One region of the Limnohabitans sp. JirII-29 genome, then DNA from elsewhere that is predicted to be linked to it. Evidence: predicted binding sites of a transcription regulator. Region 1 holds the regulator's gene; the other holds the start of a gene.
The links. Region 1 encodes LexA, which represses DNA repair genes until DNA is damaged. Its sites were predicted from a motif close to ACTGTATNNNNATACAGT; they were not measured.
Positions count from the first base shown of each region.

Region 2: the regulator LexA is predicted to act here: its motif matches at 1,613-1,630, upstream of recA (recombinase RecA).

Region 1 is NZ_NESB01000003.1:85,538-89,956, reverse strand. It holds gene kdsB (3-deoxy-manno-octulosonate cytidylyltransferase) at 1-515, shown strand, start outside; gene adk (adenylate kinase) at 581-1,237, shown strand; gene B9Z39_RS05540 (asparaginase) at 1,269-2,231, opposite strand; gene lexA (transcriptional repressor LexA) at 2,326-3,000, shown strand; gene B9Z39_RS05530 (hypothetical protein) at 3,014-3,259, shown strand; gene B9Z39_RS05525 (DUF1993 family protein) at 3,320-3,835, opposite strand; gene B9Z39_RS05520 (D-2-hydroxyacid dehydrogenase family protein) at 3,888-4,419, shown strand, end outside.
Region 2 is NZ_NESB01000004.1:176,631-181,049, reverse strand. It holds gene B9Z39_RS08365 (sensor histidine kinase) at 1-288, opposite strand, end outside; gene B9Z39_RS08360 (response regulator transcription factor) at 310-984, opposite strand; gene B9Z39_RS08355 (MarR family winged helix-turn-helix transcriptional regulator) at 1,021-1,533, opposite strand; gene recA (recombinase RecA) at 1,673-2,725, shown strand; gene recX (recombination regulator RecX) at 2,734-3,234, shown strand; gene argC (N-acetyl-gamma-glutamyl-phosphate reductase) at 3,236-4,153, opposite strand; gene sucC (ADP-forming succinate--CoA ligase subunit beta) at 4,294-4,419, shown strand, end outside.

The DNA of each region.
Region 1 (4,419 bases):
GTACGCTGTTAGGACTGCACGACCAAGACATCGTTGTCAATGTGCAAGGTGATGAGCCTCTGATCGATCCAAGCTCTGTCGATGCCGCCGCGGCCCTTCTCCAATCACGTCCAGATTGCAGCATGAGCACGTTGGCGCACGCCATCGACACTGTTGACGACTTACGTAACACCAATGTTGTCAAAGTAGTGCTGGATGCACGCAATACGGCGCTGTACTTCAGTCGTGCCCCCATTGCTTGGTGGCGTGATGGCTTCGCACAAGGAATCACCCGCCTGCCTGATCCCGCACCTTTGCGTCATGTGGGGCTTTATGCTTACCGGGTTGGTTTTTTACGCCAATTTCCTACATTGAGCCAAGCACCGATTGAGCTTACGGAGTCCTTGGAGCAGCTGCGGGCCATGTGGCACGGCCACAAAATTGCAGTCCACGTCACCACGGACTCACCTGGACCGGGTGTTGACACGTTGGAAGACTTGGCTCGCGTTCGTGCTCTTTTTGAGAGCGCCGCGTAAGACTTTGCAAGGGGATCGCATGCTATCCTCACCAGAGAACAAACAAGCAAATTCTAGGAAGAAGCATGAGACTGATTTTGTTGGGCGCCCCAGGTGCCGGTAAGGGCACACAGGCCACCTTCATTTGCCAGAAATATGGCATTCCCCAAATTTCAACCGGTGACATGCTTCGTGCTGCCGTCAAGGCGGGCACCCCATTGGGTATTGAAGCTAAAAAAGTGATGGACGCTGGCGGCTTGGTCAGTGACGACATCATCATTGGCTTGGTCAAAGAGCGCATCACGCAGGCCGATTGCGCCAAAGGATTTTTGTTCGATGGCTTCCCACGCACCATTCCTCAAGCTGACGCAATGAAGGCTGCTGGCGTCAAACTTGATTACGTGCTAGAAATTGATGTGCCATTTGACGCCATCATCGATCGCATGAGCGGACGTCGTGCCCACGTCGCCAGTGGACGCACTTACCATGTCAAATTCAACCCACCCAAAGTTGAAGGCAAAGACGATGTCACGGGTGAACCACTGATCCAGCGCGATGACGACAAAGAAGAAACTGTCAAAAAACGTCTCGATGTCTACAGTGCCCAAACGCGCCCCTTGGTCGACTACTACGCCAACTGGGCTAAAACGGGAGACGCTGCGGCACCTCAGTACCGCGCCATTGCCGGTATCGGTTCAGTAGACGAAATCAAAGAGCGTGCGTTCGCAGCCTTGGCCAGCTAAAACCTGTGCTTGACCCCGCTCAAGGCCGCTCTTAAGCGGCCTTTTTCTTGGCAATCAAAACCAACATTAAAGCTACGCGAGCCTGCACCGCAGTCAATGTGCCGGCATGTGCAAACACATCATCCGTTCGGTCTTGCACGCCCCCCAATGCACATCGTGACGCACGCACAACCATGGCTCCTCGGGTGTGTGCTTTTTCCAATGCAGCTTGCAAGGCTTTGTGGACGGTGCCGTTGCCTGTGCCCGCAACCACCCAACCATCGGGCGGCTGGCTGGCAAGCACAGCCTCCACCATCTCGCCTGTCACGCCTGCGTGACTCAATACCAAGACCACACGAGGCCAGGGCGCACAGGCCAGAACATCACTCAGCGTGGGCATGGCCCCCTGTTCGGCGGTCACGCACACATCACGCAATCGCTCGAAGCGTCCCGCTTGCATGCGACCGATCGGTCCTAATTCACCCGAACTGAATGGGTTCAAGCGCTGGCTGTGCAGCTTTTGAACCTCCTGCCCGGCGTGCACTTCACCAGCGCATACGACCAGCACACCGATCGCACTTGGACTTGCGGCCAAAGCGATGGCATCTTGTAGATTACGAGGACCATCGCTGTCTGGCGCGTTGGCTGCTCGCATGGCACATGTCAATACCAACGGCTTTGTAGGGCGCAACAGAGTTTGCAAAAAATAAGCTGTCTCCTCCAAAGTGTCTGTGCCATGCGTCACAACGACCCCTTGCACATCGGACTGCGCCAGCCAATGCGCGGCACGTTCAGCCAGGCAGCGCCACAACTCATCGTCCACGTCTTTGCTGTCTATCTGGGCCAGTTGTTCAGAGACAAGGGTATGAGCACTCGCCTCGAGTTTGTCTAGCAATTGAGCCACTCCGATCTGTCCTGCCCGGTAGTTTTGTGCTCGATCGACATCGTCTGCCCAGCCGGCAATCGTCCCACCTGTGGCCAAAACCACGATTTTTTTGCTTTTTTTCACATTCATCGCTTGCCAAACCTAAAAAGCTGGTTAAAAATACAGTTACTGGATATGCAGACAGTTGTATTCAAGACACTCACATTGTGCAGGAGCCGCATCGATGAATGACACGCCAAAACTCACCCCACGACAGCAACAAATTTTGGAGCTGATTCAATCGGCTATTGCCAACACGGGATCACCTCCTACGCGGGCTGAAATCGCCAACGAGCTGGGATTTAAATCTGCCAACGCAGCCGAAGAACATCTGCAAGCTTTGGCTCGTAAAGGCGTGATCGAATTGGTAAGCGGCACTTCGCGCGGCATTCGCCTGAAAGGCCAAAACCTGCGCTCCATGCAAAACTCTTTGTCTCAGCAGTTCACCCTGCCCTTGCAAAGTTTGGCCCAACTGGCCCTGCCTTTGGTCGGGCGAGTTGCTGCAGGCTCGCCGATCTTGGCCCAAGAGCATGTGGACCAAACTTATTACGTTGAGAGCAGCTTGTTCCAGCACAAACCAGACTACTTGCTCAGAGTCCGTGGCATGTCCATGCGAGACGCCGGCATCATGGATGGGGATTTATTGGCAGTGCAATCTACGCGTGACGCAAGAAACGGGCAAATTGTCGTGGCCAGACTTGGCGATGAAGTCACGGTGAAACGTTTTCGCCGTACAGCCACTCGCATCGAGCTAGAAGCAGAAAACCCCGACTACCAAACCATCGTGGTCGAACCTGGTGAGCCCTTTGAAATTGAAGGTCTCGCTGTCGGATTGATTCGTAACACCATGTTGATGTAAAGAGAGATCTACCATGAGCCTTGCCCTCTTTGGCGCTTACCGCCTGCTGAACCCGCTGCAAAACACTGTCCGAAGCTTTTTGCCTGCACAAGCTTTGCAAAGCACCCCCTCCGCCAAACGTCCTCTACCACTGCGCGTGGCACGCGTGATGGAAGCCCAACAAAGCCGCCACAACGCAGGCCGCATGGTCATTTCTGGTCGCATGGCCGATGTATGCGCTGAACTTGACCGCTTGGCCGAATTAGAAAACAGACATTGAACACACTCACGCACTGGGATGAAGCTTGGCGCTCCCCAGAAGCGTGTGACTCAACGGCAATCAGGCATTTGGGCCAAGCAAGTAATCAGCCTTGCCAAGGTCCACACCGTTGTGTCGCAAGATCGCATACGCCGTGGTGACATGGAAAAACAAGTTGGGCAAAGCCCAATGCTTGAGATAGTCTTCCCCGGTCATGGTGCGTGTTTTGTCCTTGCCTACTGGAAAGGTGATGCTTTTGAGCTCACTGCCATCTAGCGCAGAGGCAGGCACTGTTTTGATCCAATCGATGGTCTTTTGGATACGCACCATCAACTCAGATAAAGTGGTCTCGGTGTCGTCAAACTTCGGAGCTTCCAAGCCCGACAAACGCGCAACGCACAACTTAGAGGCATCGCAGGCAATCAAAACCTGTCGCGTGAACGGCAACATGTCTGGAGCCAATCGGTACTGGGTCAAAACAACGGGATCAAATTTTTTTGTTTCCGCATAGGTTTGGGCTTTGGCCAGCAAATGGCTCAAATTGGTCAACATCGTTTGAAAAACAGGCACGCTGGCAGAAGACATAGAAATAGACATGGAGTACTCCGAGCGACAATTGCCCCATCGAGTGACAAGGCACAATTGCAACATGAACATCGTTATCCTAGACGACTACCAAGACGTCGTCCGCAAACTGAACTGCGCGTCCAAGCTTGACCCGTATCAAGCCAAGGTCTACACCAACACCATCAAAGGCATCGGCCAACTCTCCGTTCGTCTCAAAGATGCTGAAATTTTGGTCCTCATCCGTGAGCGCACCCAAATTACACGTCAATTGATCGAGAAGTTGCCTAACCTCAAACTCATTTCACAAACAGGCAAAGTCGGCAGCCATGTTGATGTGGCCGCCTGTACCGAGCGTGGCATCGTGGTCGCCGAAGGCTTTGGCTCGCCCGTTGCGCCTGCTGAGTTGACTTGGGCCCTGATCATGGCCGCGATGCGTCGCATTCCTCAATACATCAGCCACTTGAAGCATGGTGCTTGGCAGCAAGCAGGGCTGAAAGCTGGCTCTATGCCCACAAACTTTGGTTTGGGCCAGGTGTTGCGAGGAAAAACCCTGGGCATATGGGGCTACGGAAAGATTGGTCAATTACTGGCTGGCTATGGCAAAGCTTTTGGCA
Region 2 (4,419 bases), on a different contig from region 1:
TGTTCCGAGCACTTGGTAGTAAATCAAGTCGGCTTCGTCGGCACGCAGAATTTCACGCGCGGGCAGTGGCAGATGAAAGTACATGCGTTGCTGGTCGCTTTTGACCAGTTGCGCCAAGGCTTGTACGTTGTATTCCAAGCCACGGTCAAACGGACGCCCTGCAATGTTTTGTGCCACCAGCCACGTCAGCGCCAAGCTCACAGGCCACAGCAGCAGCAGCGGTGTGAGCATCCAGTCCAGGATCTCACCAAACAGCGAGTGTTGTTCGCGCTGAAACAGCTTGACCATGGACGTACGGATTCGCGGGGCTTAGCCCGGAATCTTTTCCAAGCAATAGCCCAAGCCGCGCACGGTGGCAATGCGGATCGGACCTTTTTCAATCTTCTTGCGCAGGCGGTGGATGTACACCTCGATGGCGTTGTTGCTCACCTCTTCGCCCCATTCGCACAAGCGCTCGACCAATTGGTCTTTGCTGACCAAGCGACCGGTGCGTTGCAGCAGCACTTCCAGCAAGCCCAGCTCACGCGCGGACAACTCGACCATCTTGCCGTCGATGGTGGCCACACGGCCTGTTTGGTCGTACACCAAGGGACCGTGTTTGATGGACGAGGTGGCGCCGCCCATGCCCCGGCGTGTGAGGGCGCGCACACGGGCTTCAAGTTCTTGCAGGCTGAACGGTTTGGCCATGTAATCGTCGGCGCCGTAGTCCAGGCCTTTGACGCGTTCTTCCACGCTGTCGGCGGCCGTCAAAATCAACACCGGCATGGAGGACCCGCGTGAACGCAAGCGCTTGAGCACTTCGAGCCCGTGCATCTTGGGCAAGCCCAGGTCGAGGATGAGCAAATCAAACTCGTCGGTGGTCATCAGCGCCGCGTCGGCTTCGCTGCCACTGGCCACATGGTCGGCTGCGGCACCCGATGCGCGCAGTGTGCGCAACAGACCATCGGCTAACACCAAGTCATCTTCGGCAATCAAAATGCGCATGTTTGTCTCCTGCGGGTTGGACGTTTATTGGCAAATTTATGAGTTCAATTCTAGGTCCGGGTAAGCGCCCGCATAGGCCTCTAACCCTAAGCTGACCACGGTGGCTACATCGGCCCCGACTTCTTGGCGAAATTCCGCTTCGGCTTGTGCAACTGCACGCTCAAATGCCCGCAACCAGGCCAATCCCGTGTCGCTAAACACAATGCGCCGCGCCCGTGCGTCACTCGGGTCGGGTGCGCGTGTGACCAAGCCCCAGGCCTCGCACTGCGTGACCAAGTCGCCCATCGCCTGTTTGGTCATGCCTGCAGCCTGTGCCAGTTCGCTCAAGCGGGATCCTTGCAGGCCCAGATGTCGCGTGATGTGGATGTGCGCCGCGCTCACTTGTGCGCGAGCCGCTAAGTTGGAAAGTGCCAATGGCACCTCGTCGTTGTTTGCCATGAGGTGCAGCACGCGTGCATCAAAGCGGCGCATGGCATGTCCGAGTAAACGCCCCAAGTGCAGTTGTCGCCAGTCTTGTGTCGTGTTTGAAAAAATTGGTTTTTTAGCCATCTTTAAATAGTAAGGCAAACTGACCAAAAAAACTGTTTATTAATTTTGACTTTGCGTTAAAGTACTGGTCAAGCATCCAGCTGTTGATCAACACAGTGGCTGGAATATCCGGTAAGTCCTTGAATTGATGGAGATTTTTATGAACGCCAAAAACCCAGTCGCCGATGGCGAAAAAGCCAAAGCCCTCCAAGTCGCCCTCGCCCAAATCGAAAAACAATTCGGCAAGGGCACCATCATGCGCTTGGGTGAAGGCGAGGTAATTGACGATATCCAGGTGGTATCAACCGGTTCTTTGGGCTTGGACATTGCCTTGGGCGTGGGCGGTTTGCCACGTGGGCGCGTGATTGAAATCTACGGCCCTGAGTCCTCAGGCAAAACCACGCTGACCTTGCAAGTCATTGCCGAAATGCAAAAACAAGCTGGCACTTGCGCTTTTGTGGATGCTGAACACGCCTTGGATGTGCAGTACGCGCAAAAGCTGGGTGTGAATTTGCAAGAGTTGTTGATCAGCCAGCCTGACACCGGTGAACAAGCCTTGGAAATTGTCGACAGTCTGGTGCGTTCGGGTGCGGTGGATTTGGTGGTCATCGACTCGGTGGCCGCGTTGACACCCAAGGCAGAACTCGAAGGCGACATGGGCGACTCGTTGCCCGGCCTGCAAGCACGTTTGATGAGCCAAGCCCTGCGCAAGCTCACCGCGTCGATCAAGAAAACCAACTGCACGGTCATCTTCATCAACCAAATTCGTATGAAGATTGGTGTGATGTTTGGTTCACCCGAAACCACCACGGGTGGCAACGCACTCAAGTTCTACGCCTCTGTGCGTTTGGACATTCGCCGCACTGGCACCATCAAGAAGGGCGAGGAAGCAATTGGCAACGAGACCAAAGTCAAGGTGGTGAAGAACAAAGTGGCGCCTCCTTTCAGAACCGCCGCCTTCGACATCTTGTTTGGTGAAGGCATCAGCCGTCATGGCGAGATCATCGACATGGGTGTGGAGGCCAAGATCATTGACAAGTCAGGTGCCTGGTACGCCTACCAAGGCGAAAAAATTGGTCAAGGCCGTGACAACGCACGCGAGTTTTTGCGTGAGAACCCCGCCTTGTCCTACGAAATTGAAAACAAGGTGCGCGACTCTTTGGGTATTCCGTTGCTGGCAGAGGCCATTGACGGCAAAGAAGTCACGGCTTAAGGCAAAACATGTCGCAAGTGAATGCTGGCGCAGAGGCTGACGTTCCCAAAGACCGCAAGGTGGGTGGATTTCAGCTCTCTCTCAAAGGCCGTGCTCTACGCTTGTTGTCGCAGCGCGAGCATTCACGCCACGAGTTAGAGCGCAAGCTCAAGGCGTTTGAAGAAACGCCTGGTGAGTTGGCCCAGGCGCTGGACTTTTTACAAGCCAAGGGCTTCATCAACGAACAACGTGTGGTGGAGTCGGTGGTGAATCGGCGTTCGAACAAGCTCGGTGCATCCCGGGTGCGTCAAGAGTTGCAAGCCAAGGGATTGCCTGCAGAGGCGATTGCTGAGGCCGTGCAAGATTTACGCAGCACCGAGCTTGAGCGGGCCCGTGAGGTCTGGCGCAAAAAGTTTGGTACGCCACCCGCAGATGGGGCGGCACGCGCCAAACAAACTCGTTTTTTGGTGAGTCGGGGTTTTGCCCCTGAGGTGGTGCGGCGCGTGGTGGCTGGCGCTGACGAGTTGTGAGTTAGATGCCTAGCATCAACTGCAGGTTTTGTACCGCAGCACCGCTGGCACCTTTGCCCAAGTTGTCCAGGCGCGCCATTAACACCGCGTGGCGATGGGTCTCGTTGGCGAACACCCGAATTTCTAATTGGTTGGTGTCGTTGAGCGCGGTAGCGTCAAGCTTGCCGTTGTCGGTGGCCGGATGCACGCTGACCCAGCTGTCTGGGTTGGTGCCGTAGTGTTTGACCAAGGCGTTGTGCAGGTCTGCTGCTTTGGGCTTACCAGGCAGCAGGTCTAAATGCAGCGGCACTTGCACCAACATGCCTTGACGGAAGTTGCCGACCGACGGCACAAAAATAGGCCGACGCGTCAAGCCCGCATAGGCCATGATTTCTGGCAAATGTTTGTGCTCAAGGCCCAGGGCATAAGCCTCGAACAAAGGGGCGCGTCCTGCTTCGTAGTCTTCGATCATGGCGCGGCCACCACCGGAGTAACCACTGACAGAGGGCAGCGCCAAGGCAAAGTCAGCGGGCACCAAACCTGCATCCACCAAGGGACGCAACACGGCAATGGCGCCCGTGGCGTAGCACCCTGGGTTGGCCACACGGTTGGCTTGAATCACTGCATCGCGTTGACCAGGGGCCAGCTCGGGAAATCCGTAGACCCAGCCAGGTGCGACGCGATGTGCGGTGGATGCATCGATGATTTTGGGGCGGTGTCCGATCAAACTGTCGATCATGGCCACCGAGTCACGTGCTGCATCGTCATGCAGACACAAAATGACCAAGTCGACCTGCGCCATCAGGGCGCGTTTGGCGTCAGGGTCTTTGCGCAAGCCGGGGTCAATGCTGACCAGCTCAATCTGTGGCATCTGGGCCAAGCGCTCGCGAATCTGTAGGCCCGTGGTGCCTGCTTCGCCGTCGATAAAAACTTTGGCCATACTTTTAGTTACGCGAATGATCACAAAAATGAGGGCCTTTGTTGGGCGTAAGCCAAATCAAAGGTTGATGCAATGCAGCATGATACATTTATGAGTGCTATATCCGTAACACAAATCTACCGATTCCGAAGAGAGATCTCATGAAGATTCACGAGTACCAAGGCAAGGAAATCTTGCGTCAATTTGGCGTGCCTGTACCCCGCGGCATTCCAGCATTCACGGTTCAAGAGGCGGTGGAAGCCGCTCAAAAACTGGGTGGCCCCGTG